Regions from separate parts of the Paenibacillus sp. FSL R5-0908 genome, predicted to be linked through region 2. Evidence: predicted binding sites of a transcription regulator. Region 2 holds the regulator's gene; each other region holds the start of a gene.

Region 1 (6,284 bases), 4.2 Mb from region 2:
CGAAGTCGGTCATGAACCTCTTTTCTTCCATCCAGGCTTAATACGACATTGTACATTTCCTGATTTAAAAACTCAGTGACCTCATCGTTCAGCAGCATCCCGTTCGTCGTAAAGGTGAAGCGGAACTTCTTTTTGTATTCTTGTTCTTTGCTTCTTGCATAAGCTACGATCTGTTTAACTACTTTCCAGGCCAAAAGCGGCTCCCCGCCGAAAAAGTCGATGTCCAGGTTGCGATGATGACCCGAATTTTCAAGCAGGTAATCGATAGCTTTTTGTCCAACCTCATAGCTCATGATTGCTCGATCTCCGTTGTATTTCCCTTGGCTAGCGAAGCAATAATCGCATGACAAATTACAGGTATGCGCAACATTGAGGCAGAGTGCCTTAACATAAGTTTTTCGTTTTTTTAAATCAAGCGAGAGGTTCTCATACTCATCTTTTGTAAAGAGCTGTCCCTCATTTATAAGCGCCTCGATATCCACGATGGTTTCTCGAATTTCACTCTCAGAAATGCTGGAATCGTGCTTATATTTCTCTAACATCATTGTCACGATTTGATCGACAGAAGTTTTCTCATAATCCGCTATAATTTCATATGCTAGGTCATCAACAACATGCACCGAGCCACTATAGGTATCGAGCACGATATTGTATCCGTTTAGTTTATATTGATGAATCATACTTACTAATCAAGCTCCTTTTGCACACAAGTAGAAACGGCTTTGCCTTCCTTTAGAGGTAGCATCCATTTCTTAAAAATAGCCGCCCATCAGCAGAGCAATGGGCGGTAAAATTCCGAATCCTATCTGTTCATTGCATTTTCACACTTCTGGTTTGCAACGCCGCAGGAAGTTTTACAAGCGGACTGGCAAGAGGTCTGGCATGCGCCGCATCCACCGTGTTTTGCGGTATCCATCAGTTTGCGGGTGCTTAAGGTTACGATTCTTTTCACGTTAAATAACTCCTTCTGTAATTTCTTGTGATCACTTTCACTTAATTTCCATGGAACATCGTAGCAACATCACGCAAGTACGTCTATGATGCCCGTCACCTAACAGAGTAGAGAGGGCTTAAACATAAGTATCAACGTTAATTTTCGTGCAGTCTTTCATGCTTGTGATCGTAGGATGCGGTAGCAGGAACCAGAGTCAGGGCAATACTAAAAAAGTGAAACAAAAAAAGAGACGGCAATGATGCCATCTCTTTAACAACGATTTTTTCTCATACTTGTCCGTAAAGTCCAATAAATATAAGGATCTCATAGCACTGTATCCTTCCTTACCAGTAGAGCGACACTCTCCACATGCGTGGGTAGACAGTGTGAACAAACTTATATGAGGAGCCCTAAGACACTCTTGACAGTTTATCTGCTCTTGAATATTCAATGAAGTTATTTATTTTATAATGTACTACGCCTTAGTTCATAAAAATATTGCACAATCGGATGCTTTAACTTCATCTTCTCGCTCATGTTTAAAATCCAACCGTATTGATAGAAAGCAACTCCGAGCATAGCATCTATGGCGTGCTACAGAGGGACGAGAATAGCCCTCCTATCCATAACCGAACGGATGCTTTTTGTACTCTAAGGGGCTTGAACCGACTCTATTTTTGAACACACGACTAAAATAGTACTGGCTCTTATACCCTACCTTCACGGCCAGATCCCCGATTTTGATATTCGGCATTACGTCATCCAGAATCTCCTTCGCCTTCGATATCCGAAGCTCGGTGACATAGTCAAGGAATGAAGCACCGATTTCTTGCTTCATACGCTTGCTAAGATAGGTTTGGTTGATATGAAATAGCGCTGCTACTCGAGTAATAGACAGCTCCGGATCCTGATAATGACTGTCAATATACTCGGTCACTTTTTGGATAAGCACTGTTCCATCCCCTGTATACCCGGGAAACTCCCGCTCCTTATCCACCCTGTCTTCATGTGAATGCAAAGGATATTTTACCTGAAGATGCTCATCGATCCGATGAAGCAGCTTGTTCAGATCACTCTTCGGCACAGGTTTCAATACATAATCGAATGCTTGCAGTTGCACGGCTTGACGCGCATATTCAAAGTTATCGTACCCGCTGATGATGACAACCAGAACCGACGGGCAGCGTTCGCGCAATATATTCATCAGATCGAGCCCATTCATATTCGGCATGTTGATGTCCACAAGACATACATGTGGTGGGGCTTCCTCCACCATATTCAATGCTTCGTTTGCACTTTTCGCTTCTCCTGCAACCTCAAAAAGATACGGACTCTCCTCAATGTATTGTCGCAAGCCTTTGCGAATGATCGTTTCATCATCGACGATGACAATCTTCCACATCTTCATTCCACTCCCCGTCCAAAGGTATTCGAATGACCATAACGGTAATGCCATCTTCGCTCTTCACTGCAAGGCCATATGGCACCCCGTAAGCTAGTCGAATGCGATGGTTTACACTGTATAGCCCAAAGCCTGTGGCAGAACGATCATATGTATCATCAAGAAGGGCTTGATTCATCTGTTCAAGCTTCTCTTCCGGAATCATAACCCCATTATTTTCAACCTTAATGACCAAATAATCGGCCTGTTTATATGCTGTAATCGAAATTTTGCACTTTTGATCCCCAAGTGGCTTAATCCCGTGATAAATCGCATTTTCCACCAAAGGCTGCAGCATGAAGCGAACGACTTGGCACTGAGCAAGCTTTTCATCATATCGAAGCTCGTAGTCCAGAATCTCCTCATATCGCACACCTTGAATATGAAGATAACTCTCGACATGGTACAACTCCTGATCAAGCAGAATGTAGGGACTGCCTGTGCCAAGCCCTAATCGGAAATACGCGCTAAGCGCTTCCACCATCTCCACCACATTGTCTGCTCCATGTTCCGTTGCCATCCACTGGATCGTATCCAATGTGTTGTATAAAAAGTGCGGCTTGATCTGCTCATGAATCAGTCTGAGTTCCATCTCCTTTCGGTCCTGCTCCACAGCGTATAATTGAACAAGCATGTCATTGAAGCTTCGTCCAAGATCGCCGATCTCATCCGAGCGCGTAACATCTGCTCGTATGGTTTGGTTGCCGTTCTGCACATTTTCCATTACCTGGCGAAGCGACTGAATTGGACGAATAATGGAAGAAGCAAGCAGTACCAGAAATACGATAAGCGCACTACCGATAAGAACGCCTACCAGCAATGCAGTCCGCTGGGTTTTGATCACCGCTAACGATAGAGTTGAATTCGGTACTTTGAGTACTAACTTCCAGCCTTCTACATTTTGAATTGGAGCCTCAAATACACTCATGTTCTTCTTATCTGCTGCATCCTCCGCTCCTTCTCCTTCACCCAGCTCTCTGCAATCGACGATAAGCTGGCCTGACTGGTCATATAGCATTACATCTTGAGCAATCTCCTTCATCTTCTTGACGGAGACGGCTGCGGCAATATAAGCTACCTCATCATTCACCGATGGATTCACGCGATAAAGAATGACGACGATTTCGGCTGCATTCGCTTTGGATACGATCGGATTGCTCACCACATAATTGGTATCCGAATTCAGCAGTTTTAGATAGTAGGGTCGGTTTAGTATCGAAAAAGGCTTGTCCTTTGCTGACCAGGAATTTCCGTGAATATCCACCACGCGTATGGATTCGTACTCTACTTGCTTCTTCGCCTCGAACTTATCGATCTCTTGCAGCAATTCATCTCGTGTCCACTGATGGTCCGAAGCTAGAGAAGCAAGCATGTCTATCTCTCCAATGCGCTGATTAAACCAATAATCAATCTGGTCGCTGCGTGCAGTAACCACTTGCTGCGTTAAGTTCTTATTCAAAGGGACAACCGTATGGTTCATCTCCAAATATATTGTTACAAGCAATGCAACGAACAGCAGCAAGAAGCAGCCTCCTGCGATTAACGTGATTTTTAAGTGAATTGATTTCATTGTAATCATAGCCCTTCACAATATCCGTCTCTTACATGCCCGAAAAAGACAAAAAAACACTAATCTGTGCAAATACATAATGCTGTACTAAATCTATAATAGGTCTTGTGCATATTTTCACATGAAATAACATTCATGTCTAGGCTAGAGATAAAGGATTTGCCTAGCAAATCTTCCTCTCCCTAGGGTATGTAACCAATTCACAACAGAATGAAGGAGATATTATGCGAACTCACACGAAAAAGCTGTTATCTATTCTACTAGTCCTCAGTCTTATGTTCACGCTTGCTGCTTGCGGCAGTAAAGATGCAGAGCCCGCTTCAGATGCAAACGGAGTTCAAGTCTTTGAAGGAGTTGGGCAAGGTAAACATGGCGATATTAAAGTACAAGTCTCCTTACTAGATAACAAGATCACTGACATTAAAGTCACAGAGCATAAGGAAAATGAAGTACTTGCAGAACCTGTTTATACGCAGCTCAAGCAAGATGTCATGGCAACTAACAGCGCAAAAGTTGATGCCATTAGCGGATCTACAGTTACAAGCAAAGGATATCTCGAAGCCATTCAAGATGCAATTACGAAGTCTGGACTTACCCTTGTCGCTGGCGCTGCAGTCAGTGGAAGCAAAGACAAAGAAGAAGTCGAGCAAACCTATGATGTTGTCGTCATCGGTGCCGGGGGTGCTGGCTTTAGTGCGGCTATCGAAGCGAAGAGCGCTGGAGCTAATGTAGTTCTGCTCGAGAAAATGCCAGCTGTTGGCGGCAACACATTGATCTCCGGTGGTGAGATGAATGCGCCGGACAACTGGGTTGAACGTGCTCTTGGCATCACTGATGACACGGCTGACTTGTTCTATGATGATACGATGAAAGGCGGAGACAACCTCGGGGATCCAAAGATGGTTCGTATACTTGCCGACAATGCTCTAGCATCTGCCGAATGGCTGCGCGATGATATCAAGGTAGAGTTCTTACCTGATCATCTGTTCCAATTTGGAGGCCATTCCAGAAAACGTGCGTTGATTCCTGTAGGTCATACAGGTGTTGAATTGATTACTAAGTTAAAAGCCAAAACAGACGCTGATCAAATCACGATCAAAACGAATATGAAAGCCGAAACCTTGCTGAAGGACGAAAGCGGCAAAATAACAGGTGTAACTGCGACTTCGGGTACTGGCGACAAGATCACATTCCATGCGAACAAAGGCGTCATCATCGCTACCGGTGGTTTTGGATCCAATGTAGAGATGCGTAAGAAGTATAACCCTACAATGGATGAAAAATATATGACTACCGATACACCAGGATCTACAGGTGACGGTATCGTTATGGCAGAAACGATTGGCGCCAAACTGACAAACATGGAGAGTATTCAAACGTATCCAATCTGTAATCCTGAGACAGGTGTTATTTCCCTGGTTGCAGACTCCCGCTTCGATGGTGCGATTCTGATTAACCAAGAAGGCAAGCGCTTCGTTGAGGAATTAGAACGTCGAGACGTTATTTCTAAAGCAATTCTTGCCCAAACGGGTGGATATACGTATCAATTATGGAATCAAGGCATTGAGGATATTGGTAAAACGATCGAAGTTCATCAAGACGAATACGATCAACTCGTTAAACAAGGCTTGCTCTTTAAAGCCGATACGATTGAAGAGGCGGCTGATTTTTTCAAAATTGACGTGAACACTTTGAAAGAAACGATTAATAAAGTAAATGATTATGCGAAAACAGGTAAAGACCTTGATTTCAAACATCGCGGAGGATTGAAATCTCTTGAAAAAGGTCCTTACTACATCGAAAAAGCTGTACCCTCCGTTCACCATACAATGGGCGGCTTGGTGATCGACGAGAAGACTCGCGTATTGAATGAAAAAGGCGAGGTCATCCCTGGGCTGTTCGCTGCAGGTGAAGTAACAGGGGTCATTCATGGTGCAAACCGTCTTGGCGGTAATGCCATCGCTGATATCTTCACATTCGGCCGGATTGCAGGCAAACAAGTTGTAGCAGAGTAATCTTATTTTTTGTGTAACTGCTCTATTAATAAGGTAGACTTAAAAACGTGCAAGATAACTTGTAGAGTGCCGGTTGACTGCTAACTTTCAAGCTGCGCTCTATGACATAGCAAACCGCCCTGTCAGCAACATTGCGAACAGGGCGGTTTATTTATGTATTCGTGTCATCGTCATGAAAAAATAAGCACTGTGACTAAAAGTGTGACCACGAAGATCTTCACGATTTTTTTTATAGCGGAGCCTAGGGGCTACGCTCGTCAATTGCTACAGTATGTTCTATTATTAACGAAATAAAGTAACTTTCCAAAAAACATATTCCTCAAA
Region 2 (6,284 bases):
TGAAGCTGGCTGATCATGAATTGCATGCTACAATCGCTTAATGTATGGACTTACGCCATGTAATGAATGGCAGGGATGAAAGACCCCGATCTCGCAGAAAATGAAGTCAGGCAAGCTGAACTGATTTCATCTTCAGTAAGGGGGGATCGCCCATGTTTCAACATTTGTTTGCTGAAATGAACAAGGTGCTTCAGGAGATCGTAACAGATTACCCTACAGCGGAGGGTGCCCGCCGGAACGAGCTTTTATGCAATTATAATATGCTGCATAGACTGAGCGATAAAGTGATGGATGAATGGCTCGCTTTCGCTGAGAAGCTTAGTTCCTTTCGCGAAAGTGCGGATTTTACAGCAGTGGTCGAAGAGGAAGTGCCGGAACAGGAAGCACCAGAGCTGTGTATGGATTCCTTTGTAAGAGGTCAGGGGTATTATAAGCTGCTGATGTATGGAAAGTGTATTGATCAGTTTAAAGAAGTTATTGCGCAATACCCGGATAGCTTGGCTGCTCGATTATATTTAGCCATCTCTTATCTGCAGGAAGGTGACGGTGAGTCCGCTTGGAGTCATCTGAACCATATGCTGGGCTTGATACGGGAAACCAAGCTGAAAGCCATGGTTTATAATGCTTTAGGCTGCATACGAGCCTCACAGGAACGTTTCAATGAAGCGCAGGAATTGTTTGATCTTGCTTTGCAGCATGACCCTGCGCTTCCGGAACCAAACGTTAACTTAGAGGTATGCCGCCGTCGTGGAGGGAAGCTGCATTTTGGAAATCAGCTGGTTTCCCTTTTGTAAAAGAATAACGGTTTTGGAAATTTCCATTCAAGCGATGCATCCCCTGAACCAGTGGTGTGCATCGCCTTTTTTCGCAACTTCTGTTATGCTGATTAAGAGTCTCAATTGAAAGGGAATAGAATTATAATGAAATTTGCCGTGCTTGATTTTGAAACAACAGGAACCCAATCCGTGGGTGAAATTATCCAGGTTGGCCTTGCAATTATAGAAGAAGACCGGTCCATCTCCCGGGTATATGGTTCCTATGTCAAGCCCGGAACGCCGATTCCTCCTTTTATAACAGGTCTGACGGGGATTACTGATGATGATGTGAAGGATGCGCCTGAGCTGGATGAGATGATGATGGAGCTTGTTCCGCTCTTGGATGATGTTGTGCTCGTAGGGCATAATGTCGCTTTCGACTTCCATTTTTTACAAAATGCTTTAGATCGTTGTGGTTATTTGCCATTTCAAGGGCGGATTTTGGATACGATTGATTTTCTCAAAATTTGCTTTCCTTCGCTCACATCTTATCAGCTAGGCTCTGTCAGTGCTCATTTTGGAGTGACGCATGATCGTCCGCATCAGGCAGATAGTGATGCACTTGCGACTGCTTTAGTGCTGTTGAAATGTCTTGAGGAGCTCTACGAGCTGCCGCTGCTTACGATCCAGAGACTCTGTGAGCTGTTTACTGAAGAGGATAGTGATCTGGGCTGGTACTTTGATGGTCTGCTGCGAGAGCGGGAAGCGGAGACGCTACAGCCTGAAGGTGATCTGACTTTCTATCGTCAATTAGCGCTTGCAGTAGGAGACTGGACGGAGTTAGCGCCACCTAGAGATGAGCATGCTGAGAATCCGCTAGCGAATTTATCTTTTACTGATTATATGGACGAAGTAACCAAACGACTTAAAGACACATTACCGCAGTATGAAAGCCGGGAAGCTCAGGATATTATGATCAATGAGGTGATGACGGCACTTGCCGAAGACAAACACCTACTGATCGAAGCGGGCACAGGAACCGGTAAATCGCTCGGTTATTTGTTGCCTGCCATTTATCAAAGCGTTCGCACCAATGAAAAAGTCATGGTCAGCACTCATACTATTAATCTGCAGGACCAATTGCGCGAGCGGGATATCCCTTTGTTAACGCAGGTAGTTCCTTTTCCGTTTAAAGCTGCTATTTTTAAGGGAAGAGGACATTATTTGTGTCTGCGTAAGTTTGAGCATAAAATTAATAAAAAGGACTTTATAAGCCCAAGGGAAGATGCGCTTACTGCCGCTCAGATGATCGTATGGCTCACTCAAAGTGAATCAGGGGATGATGAAGAGCTGAATTTAAGCGGCCGGGGTGGTGATTTCTGGGAGACGGTGGCAAGCGATACCGACTCCTGTCTGGGCCGTTCCTGTCCGTGGTTCCGCAAATGTTATTATCATAGGGCTAAGCATGAAGCTGGGATTGCTGACGTGGTCATTACAAACCACTCTAAGCTATTCGCAGATGTTAAGGCTGGGCACCAGCTGCTTCCGGCTTACGAGCATCTTGTCATTGATGAAGCACATCATTTAGAAGATGTGGCTGGTAAACATCTTGGCATGCATATGAAGCATTTCACTGTGGCACACACGTTATCGCGACTGTATAAAGATAGCCGAAACGGACAGCTTCCTGCTCTGCGCCAGATATTACAGTCGTCAGGCAGTGAAGAGGCTTCAGAATGGAGCGGAGTCATCGATCGGATTTACCCGGATCTGCTTACCGTCAAAGAAACCTGGGATGCACTCAGCGACAAGCTGTTCAGCCTTTTGCCGGAACGCAGTGATGCAGGGGCGGGGGAAGCGGGACAACTGGTTATGCGGTTGCTTCCCGCCCGTAAGCCGAAGGATTGGGATGAATTAGTTGCGCTAGAGAACACTATGAATCTGACGTTAAGCGACATCATCCGTAAGGGTGATAAAATGCTTAACGAGATGCGTGACCAGGAAAGCCAATCCTCAGCAGACAGTCTTGTTACTGATATTAGCGGTTTATTTAAGGATTTGGCTTCCATTCGTGAGCAAGTAAGATTCTTTATGGGGCTGAATGACGATAATGTAGTATATTGGCTGGAGGCAAATGGAAATTACCGCAGCAAATCACTACAGCTGTATGCCGTCCCTGTGGATGTTAGCAGCCAGCTTAAAGAGTTGTTCTTCGATAAGAAAAAAAGCATCGTGCTTACCTCGGCGACGCTGTCTGTAGATAAATCTTTTCAATTTATGATTGATAATCTCGGACTTAACGAAGCTGCGGAAGAGGGACGTCTAATGACCTCACTCCTTCCATCTCCCTTTAAGTATCGTGAGCAGGCACTGTTAGTTATACCGCGTGATTTTCCTAGTGTGAAGGGCAGTGTGGGCGATGCTCGATTTGTCGATACACTCGTACAGTCATTATCGGAAGCTGCTAAAACAACACGTGGGCGGATGCTGGTTCTGTTTACTTCTTATAAAATGCTGCGTCAGGTATATGATCCGCTTAAAGAGGCTTTGGCCTCACAAGAGATTACGGTGCTTGGTCAAGGCGTGGAAGGTGGCAGCCGGAGTAAGCTGATCCGCCGCTTTCAGGACAGTGCAGCATCCGTTCTGCTGGGGACGAGCAGCTTCTGGGAAGGTGTAGATATTCCAGGTGAAGCACTGACTTGCCTGGCCATCGTGAGACTTCCGTTTCAACCGCCGAATCACCCGTTGGCGGAAGCGAAGTCGGAGTTATTGCAGGCCCAGAAGAAGAATCCGTTCATGAAATTATCTGTTCCTCAAGCGGTTATTCGTTTTAAGCAGGGATTCGGAAGACTGGTTCGCACGGCGCAGGATCGCGGAATAGTTATTGTTTATGATACAAGGGTTATTGAATCTCATTACGGAAAGTATTTCCTTTATTCATTGCCTGGTCCCAAAATGGAGCATATGCTTACTGATCAAATGGTCCCCCGCATAGCGGAATGGCTAGAGGATGGCGGCGCTTCTTAAAACGCTCGTCTTCAGTTTAGCTCCTCCTTATCCTTAAGGGCGGTCTGTTACAGTACCGCCCTTAGTAAGGAGAGGTAGACGTTTGAATATGGATTTACACAAGAACATTATTATTTTTAGGAGGAAAAATATGAAATCGGATAAAATATCAGAAGCCGTTGTTCGCAGACTGCCTGTGTACTTGCGTTTTTTGAATGATCTCCAGAATCGCGAAATATTAACAGTTTCCTCTCAGGAACTTGGACAAAAGCTTGATCTTAATCCCGCACAGATTCGTAAGGATTTAGCATATTTTGGTGACTTCGGCAGAAAAGGTATCGGCTACGATGTAACGTATCTTATTGAGAAAATCCGTCATATCCTGAAGCTGGATCAACAGCTTAATGTAGCTTTAGTTGGAGCAGGTAATCTCGGACATGCCTTGTCTAATTACAATGCATATCTTAAAGATACTATGAAAATCACGGCTATATTTGATTCGTACGCTCCTAAGGTTGGACGTAAGATCAACTCCCTTACTGTGCAACCGATGGATGAACTAGGCAGCACGATTCGTGAGCAAGGTATTCGCATTGCCATTATTACCGTACCTGATTCAGAAGCTCAAAATGTAGCAGATATTCTCATTTCTTCTGGGATTGAAGCGATTTTGAACTTTGCCCCTGTGATTCTGAAGACACCACCGAATATCCGGGTGCATGCAGCTGATTTTACAACTGATCTGCAAAGTCTTGCTTATTACTTGCGGGATGGAAAGGAAGAAAGCGAACATGAACAACAATAAAACGATAATTAAGGGCGGGTATTTTCTGACTCCGGGAACGGATGAGCCGGTTCTGAGTGGATATATGACTATTGAAGATGATTTAATCACTTACATAGGAAAAGAAGAGCCTCAGATGGAAGCTGGAGTGCAAGTGGTTGATGGCAGCCGTCTGCTGTTCATGCCTGGACTTGTAAACACACATGGTCATGCGGCGATGTCTTTGCTGCGTGGATATGGAGATGATTTAGCGCTACAAGTGTGGCTTCAGGAGAAGATGTGGCCGATGGAGGAAAAGTTCACCGGTGATGATGTATACTGGGGAACCTCCTTATCTGTATTGGAAATGCTGAAGGGTGGAACTACGACCTTCCTCGATATGTATGATCATATGGACCGAGTAGCCGAGGTAGCTGAGTTATCAGGTATCCGTTCCGTATTGATGCGTGGTGTGATAGGGTTATGTCCAGAGGATGTACAGAATCACAAGCTTGCGGAAGCGATTTCTTTTGCCCGTAACTGGCATGGAAAGGCTGACGGTAGAATTACTACTATGATCTCGCCACATGCCCCTTATACTTGCCCTCCGGACTTCCTGGTTAAGTTCGTGCAGGCAGCGCATGATCTGGATTTACCGATGCATACGCATATGTCCGAAACGAAACGTGAAGTGGAACAAAATGTGGCGGATTACGGGTTGCGTCCTGTAGCTCACTTAGAGAAGCTTGGAATGTTCACACGTCCCTCGATAGTTGCACATGGTGTTCATTTAAATGATGAAGAGATTGAGATCTTGGCTCGCCATAATGTGGGTGTATCTCATAATCCGGGCAGTAATTTGAAGCTGGCTAGCGGAGTGGCTCGGGTTACTGATCTTCTAAAAGCTGGTGTGAAGGTGTCTCTTGGCACGGATGGCGCGGCAAGCAACAATAACTTGGATATGTTTGAAGAGATGCGGCTTGCAGCTCTCATTCATAAGGGTGTCAGCGGTGATCCAACGGCTGTTCCAGCTCCAGAGGCTCTGCGTATGGCTACAGAATATGGCGCGCAGTCCATCTTTTTAAATAATGTAGGCAGACTTGCTGTAGGGATGAAAGCTGATTTCATTGCTATTGATATCGATCAGCCGCATTTGCTGCCACACACAGATCTGTTGTCTCATGCAGTTTACTCTGCTAGCGCTAAGGATGTTGAGCATGTGTGGGTGAATGGTAAACAGGTCATCAAGCATGGACAATGCTTAACCCTGGATGAGGAAGCTATCCGGCGTAAAGCGCAAGAAGCCTTCGAAGGTTTATTGAAGCGTTAAGTCTGGAGAATAACGAATAAATAATAGGCTGCGACTTTTTGCTTTTAGCAAAAGTTGCGGCCTTTTGTGCATTTTTAAGGCTGGGAAAGCTAGAAAATTATGAAATTTTGGATAAACACGCGGGTGTGTTATATAATCAAAAAAGATATATTACTAGAAAGGGAGCTGTACCTTGAAGAAAAGGAAAAAATGGATCCTCCTGGGGTCAGTTCTGATTCTGCTCCTGGGGTTTGGACTTATCCAGTTCTATGCCTATATTATGAAAGATCAATGGAACGAGCGTGATATCGCTAAGGATGTTGCCAAAACCAGAGCGGGTCTAACAGAGGTAACCAAAGCACAAAAATCGGTTTGGGATGAAAATGCAGTGTACTGGGTATTAACAGGGAAAAATGAAGCCGGGACTGCTCTTATGACCTGGGTCCGCTTT
Region 3 (6,284 bases), 4.1 Mb from region 2:
ATTGATTCCCCAGCCCACTGGTTTAGAGACGGCTACTCCTCGTTCGGATAGAACATCCAATAAACGATATTGAAACTGGACATCCGGTCTGGATTCCTTATTCCATGTTTTCAGTACATAGCTCTCTTGATCAGAATTAATCCTTATGACCTCAGCTTCAAATCCTTGATCCATTGTATGCGCAGTTAAGCTGTCTTCCTGATTTAATAAGTCGTTTATGATTTCGTTGTGCTCAAGCCAATTTATGATAGATATAGGAGTTTTCAAAAATGGGTCTTCCTTTCGGAGTCAGCTACAACAGATTTACGCAACCCAAAATTACAAATAACATAAAATAGATTGTTCTATCCAGTACATAAATACAGTATCCGGGCTTTCCTTTTCAAACTTTTTCATTTTTAAATACATATCCATTCCATCAGAAACATCATGCCATAAATCCGTAAATGCAAAATCATATTTCTCCTTAGACATATGTTGTTCTGCATATTCGAAAGCATCTGCTTGGATAAGCCTGATCTTGTGAGCATTACTGAATTGTGGCAGTACATATTTATTAAATAGATCAATGACATCTTGATTTTTTTCAACAACCGTTATGCTTTCAACATTATCTTTTTCAGAAACCATATAAGCATAATAGCCAAGCCCAAGTCCAAACGTAAGAACATTCCCACACGCTTTATCTACAGCTTCTTTCATTGTTTCTATTTCATTTGGCGTGATCGTCATCCAGATTCTATCATTCTCTAATACGGCCGGGAACATGAATTCAGTTTGAAAAAAACCAACCTGAGGAATTTGTCTTCCCTCTTCTGTCCGGATGATATCATTGCAAACAAAACCTTCAAAAGGTTTATATTTTTCATATTTTAATTCACTATTATTAATCTTTATAGTTGGTATCTTGATATTTTTATAATATGGATTGTCATAATATTCATTTGCATCAAGCTTATGAAGCATATTGCTAAAATATTGGTTGAACAATTCCTTATCATCAACATTATCAACCGTATCCATCCCAAAAGCAGCAGCCAGCATTAAACCAAAAGCGTATTCATAAGATACACCACAGTTTACGATTTCTTCAATTTCTTCTTTGTTAATAAAGTCGGGGGTATTATTCAAATAGCGGCTTAGTAAAGCAAACACTTTATAGTTATCTTCTTTTACTTTTTCTTTTATTACATTATTAAATTCCATATTCTCACCTATTAATTAGAATTTGTTTCTATGTCTCATGTTAGTCTTTCCGGATTGACTAGTAGGCAATACTCTCATTTTACCATTTAAAAATCCAGAAGAACAAAAACCGCTTTACTAATCCGTGACAGTTACCACTTCTACAGTGAGAAAATCTTACGTCAAAACCTTCTAATTGCAAGATCTATGATTCATTTTTCGCCTAATCTGCTCAATATTTCGTTACCCTATGTTAGAATAGACGACTTGTATAATTTGTGAAAACTTTCACTAATAGCCATGATTGATGGTATACTTAATAAGAAGATGAACTAAAGAGAATAACGATGGAAAATGTGGACGTAACCGTAGAAGATTTGAAGTTAGGAGAATAACAGCGACGCGCGCGCTTCTCCACTTCCAACTCCCTCTGATACTTCCTTTCTTTTTTGTCGGGTTCTTTTGGTACATCTTAAGTACATCTTAATAGAGAAATATAAAAGTGGAGGGTTAACAATGAAAAAGAAAGCAGCTGGTGCTCTGAGTCTTGTCCTCTCTGTCATGCTCGTTACCGCAGGATGCGGTAATGGAAACGACAAGGTGAACGAGAGCAAGAGTAATAACAACGAGAAAAAAGAAGTTGAAGCCGTCTCCGGGGCATCTGAAGCAAGCTACACACCATTCGATCAATTAAAAGATAAATATGATATCATCATTGTCGGTGCGGGTGGTGCGGGAATGTCCGCAGCGCTTGAGGCCAAAGAGAAAGGCATGAACCCTGTTATTTTGGAAAAAATGCCGGTTGCCGGCGGGAACACAACCAAATCCTCTTCGGGAATGAATGCTTCTGAAACGAAATTCCAAAAAGAACAAAACATTGAAGACAGCAATGATTTATTTTATGAAGAGTCATTAAAAGGTGGCCATGACACTAACGACAAAGAAATGCTTCGTTTCTTCGTTGATAATTCCGCGAGTGCGATCGATTGGCTGGATTCCATCGGAATCCGCTTGAACAATATCACCATTACAGGCGGCATGAACGAAAAACGTACACACCGTCCTGAAGATGGCTCTGCTGTGGGTCAATACCTTGTCAAAGGTTTAGTGAAAAACGTACAAGAGAAAGAAATCCCACTTTTTGTGAATGCTGATGTCAAAGAAATCACTGAAAAAGACGGCAAAGTAAATGGCGTCAAAGTCCTCTTTAACCAAACAGAGGAAAAAACAATTACGGCAGATGCTGTCGTTGTAACCACTGGCGGGTTCGGTGCCAATATGGATTTGATCTCCGAAGTAAGACCTGACTTGGAAGGCTACGTTACTACTAACCAAATCGGCAGTACCGGAGACGGCATCAAGATGATTGAGAAACTCGGCGGCACAACCGTCGATATGGATCAAATCCAAGTTCACCCGACTGTGCAGCAAGAAAAATCCTACCTCATCGGCGAAGCTGTTCGTGGGGAAGGCGCTATCCTTGTTTCCAGTGAAGGCACACGCTTCACCAACGAATTGGATACCCGTGATAAAGTAACGGCTTCCATCAATACACTGCCTGAAAAAGCGGCTACGCTGGTCTTTGATTCCGGTGTTAAATCCCGTGTGAAGGCTATTGAACAATATGACAAAATGGGCTTCGTGATTCAGGCGGATTCCATCGAAGCTTTGGCCAAAGAAATCGGTGTTCCAGAGGATAAGCTGGCAACAACGCTTGATACTTGGAACAGCGCCGTTAAGAATAAAAAGGATGCCGAATTTGGCAGAACTACAGGAATGGACAATGACCTGTCCACTGGTCCTTTCTACGCTATTAAAATTGCTCCTGGGATTCACTACACCATGGGTGGCGTGAAGATCAATACGAACACAGAAGTTCTGAATAAAGATGGTGAAGCTATTCCTGGTCTGTTTGCGGCAGGTGAAGTTACGGGCGGCTTACACGGACAAAACCGGATTGGCGGCAACTCTGTTGCAGAAATCATTATTTTCGGCCGTCAAGCTGGGATCAAATCTGCTGAATTCATAAAAGCAAAATAAGTAGATAATAGATACTATAGGCCTCACAGCAAAAAGCTCAAGCATCGGCAAGTTAGCCGCTGGCTTGAGCTTTTTTAATGTAATTAATCGCCAATAGTTCGGATAATAGTATCAAACGGATCTAATTCCAACGTTTGTTGTCCATATTCCGTATCAATCGTAGTTTTTTGAAGCTGGTCGCTATTGTTAATCACGACGAGTATTTTACTTTCTGGATAATACGCACACTCTGTATATAAATTATCCGTAATATACTTTGTGTCCTTTAACTCATTCCCGGCATAACGAATCACATTTAACAGCAATCTTGTATTTTCAAAGCTTAAGGTGAAAGAAGGCAGGTAGATCCCCTTTCCTTTACCAAAGGCATGGGCAGACAATGTTATCATCCCACTCTTTTCACACAATACCGCTGCCGAGCCATCCGTAAGATAAATGTTATTTTTAGGTGTTATACTGGCTCCTTCAGGCACTAAACCTTGCTCATCTCTAGCCTCAAATGACCATCTTCCATGAGCTACCTTGGAGCCTGTATCCTCATCCAGACCAAGCACATGGGCCATTCTGAAAAAACTGTCATAACCTTCAAGCGCCGAAGGCTGATTGACACCTATAAAAGTACCGCCCTCATAAACCCACGCTGTCAGTAAGTCCACGCACTTATGGTCACTCCAGTATTCTCCGCCACTCCATGCTGAACCTGCCGAGCCGGCATTAATCACTACATCACACTCTTGTAATACTCCCTTACGGATATCTTCAAAATCAATGAACTGGACTTCAATCGGCAATCCGGACAAAGCCTCATTGATATGAATCAGATCATGCATATACGTTTCATGGAAATGCCCGGACAAAGTCCACGATCTCAATTTACCCCAAGCGTGCAAAATGGCTACCTTCGTCTTAACCTGATACGGTTTGCCTTTATGATGCAGCTCTTTAATTTCTCTGAATTCACCCGCGATCTTTTCGATATAATCACAAAAATCCGGATAAGGCTCTACAAGATGCAAATATCCGCCCAGTCCAATCCGATCTATAGGCTCTCTGAGCAAGGCGCGCCGGATATTAATCCAATACTTTTTGGCATCGAGCGTAGGGTTACCTCCCTCCATAAACGTAGGGAGCCCTCCCAATCCAACCGGAAATAAATAGGGATGCAGCCGAATCTCATGGGTATCTACTTTTACACCAGAACAAAGCCTTGCCTCATACCCTGAGAACACACATTTAATCATCCCGTCAAAACCAAACTCCTCAAAACGGTCATTGTAAGGCTCCATGCCAACCCAACTATCATCATAGAAGACATACGCCAGCTTATCGTGCTTATGCACAATATCAATTAATTGCTTACCAAATTCGATGACAAAATCATTGATAAATGCCATATAGTCCAGCTTCCGCTGCTGCGCCGGGATATGACTGACCCGATATTTCCCACCATTCACAAAATCCTCGGCCGTGAGCGAATACCCATATTTCTTGGCAAACAGATCAAGCGCTCTTGAGCTTACCGTAAAATCATATGAACCCCAGTCCGAGAACAAATGGCGATTGCGCTCATCACTGCCCCAGATCCAGGCGAAATTATAAAAGAGGGAGGTAAACCGAACCACTGTTGTTTCCTTATGCTTATGACACCAATCTTCTATCCAATGGAGTAAATATTTTTGCGTTTCTACATAGATGGGATCGATCTGCATCAGATGCTCTTTTTCCCAGTGATTCGTGGTGTGATTGTACATGGAGATCTCTTCCCAAATCCGATAGACCATGAAGCTGACTGTGTATTTATGCCAAGGTGCAATTCCGGTAATGACTACATTTCCCGATTCCCGCTCATAATTCCACTGTTCTCTTGGAACCTCTTCGCCCGTCGTTCGGTCAAAAACCTGCCAGTACTTAAACGCCTCTTTGGAATCATTCACTCGGAATTGTTCAGCAAAAAAATCCTCCATCAGATAGATGGATAAATAATCTTGTACCGCTACCTTAGGATTTGTTATTAAAAAGCTCTGCTGCAGCTTGTCTGAATTCTGGGACGCCCATTCGTTATGATCTCTGATGATGCAGATTGTAGAATAAATGCCGTATCCTGCGTTGATAATCTCATCGGACAACTGTGTGCCGTCACTGTCACGAATGACATCGGCACCCCAACGTTCAGCTAATTCCAGGGTCAATGCCTCACAACCGGATTCTCCCGGCAGTGTAAAGGCCCCCGTTGTTTTTTGGGACAACTTGGATCCCTCCTATTTAAGCATATCGGATAGAAAAGCTAATGCTAAGCCTTGACCCCAGCCTTGAATCCAGTCTTTTGGAATATTGCGGTATCCTTCCCGATCCTTCATAACCGCTGTACCGCCAGAGACACCCAGCACCCGTCCATCTTCACTGATATTGTTCAAAATACCTTTCAGGGCCTTTTGCACATATTTGGTATGCAGCGGGTTGCCGTTATTGATCATAGCAGCCGCAATGCCGCAAGACGCGGATACTTCTTCATAAGACTCCTCATCATCTAGTACTGTCCGCCACAGGCCGTGCTCCGTTTGCACCAGCTTGAGTGCGGCCAGCTGATCGCGCAGCGAACACTCCACGTCCATACACTGCGGATACAAATACCATTCTTTCAAAAGCTTTTTAACTTGCGACATAGTGTATGCGCCCCAAGCATTCGCTCTGCCCCAGAATAGTCCAGACATGTGATCCTGCTTCACATTATTGTAGCCGTGGTACCAAAACCCGCTGCTAGGATCTTGCAGGTATTTGATATGCCAATAATATTGATTCAAGGCATCTTGGATCATTTCCTGATCCTTTAATTTGCTTCCTACACGAAGCAGGAAAAATGCCGCCATAAACAAGGTATCCGCCCATGCCTGTTCTGGAAAATCATTAGAAATAGAGACGGTATGCTGCAACACATGATCTCCGAATCTAAGCGCATTGTTCTGCAGATAATCCACTTTGCTCATCACAATATCCCAATACTTCTGGTTACCTGTTTCTTCATACAAGGTGATCAGCATATGGCCCATAGCACAGGTGTT

What was found. The regulator Rex, encoded in region 2, represses fermentation and respiration genes when NADH is low (regulators of the CRP and FNR family bind a similar motif). The targets are predictions, from matches to a motif close to TTGTGAAATATTTCACAA.
Region 1: MKZ09_RS04105 (flavocytochrome c) is a predicted target of Rex. The motif match lies at 4,051-4,068, and genes of this name have one in related genera.
Region 3: MKZ09_RS04290 (flavocytochrome c) is a predicted target of Rex. The motif match lies at 1,462-1,479, and genes of this name have one in related genera.

The regions. Positions count from the first base shown of each region.
Region 1 is NZ_JBBOUV010000001.1:897,582-903,865, reverse strand. It holds gene scfB (thioether cross-link-forming SCIFF peptide maturase) at 1-680, opposite strand, end outside; gene scfA (six-cysteine ranthipeptide SCIFF) at 803-952, opposite strand; partial or broken gene MKZ09_RS34360 (SF0329 family protein) at 1,400-1,480, opposite strand; gene MKZ09_RS04115 (response regulator transcription factor) at 1,554-2,336, opposite strand; gene MKZ09_RS04110 (cache domain-containing sensor histidine kinase) at 2,311-3,897, opposite strand; gene MKZ09_RS04105 (flavocytochrome c) at 4,170-5,960, shown strand.
Region 2 is NZ_JBBOUV010000001.1:5,074,615-5,080,898, reverse strand. It holds gene panD (aspartate 1-decarboxylase) at 1-41, shown strand, start outside; gene MKZ09_RS23100 (tetratricopeptide repeat protein) at 153-794, shown strand; gene dinG (ATP-dependent DNA helicase DinG) at 921-3,782, shown strand; gene MKZ09_RS23090 (redox-sensing transcriptional repressor Rex) at 3,913-4,566, shown strand; gene MKZ09_RS23085 (amidohydrolase) at 4,553-5,854, shown strand; gene MKZ09_RS23080 (cell wall elongation regulator TseB-like domain-containing protein) at 6,027-6,284, shown strand, end outside.
Region 3 is NZ_JBBOUV010000001.1:934,969-941,252, reverse strand. It holds gene MKZ09_RS04300 (aminoglycoside phosphotransferase family protein) at 1-267, opposite strand, end outside; gene MKZ09_RS04295 (spermine/spermidine synthase domain-containing protein) at 319-1,206, opposite strand; gene MKZ09_RS04290 (flavocytochrome c) at 1,702-3,225, shown strand; gene gnpA (1,3-beta-galactosyl-N-acetylhexosamine phosphorylase) at 3,309-5,471, opposite strand; gene MKZ09_RS04280 (glycoside hydrolase family 88/105 protein) at 5,484-6,284, opposite strand, start outside.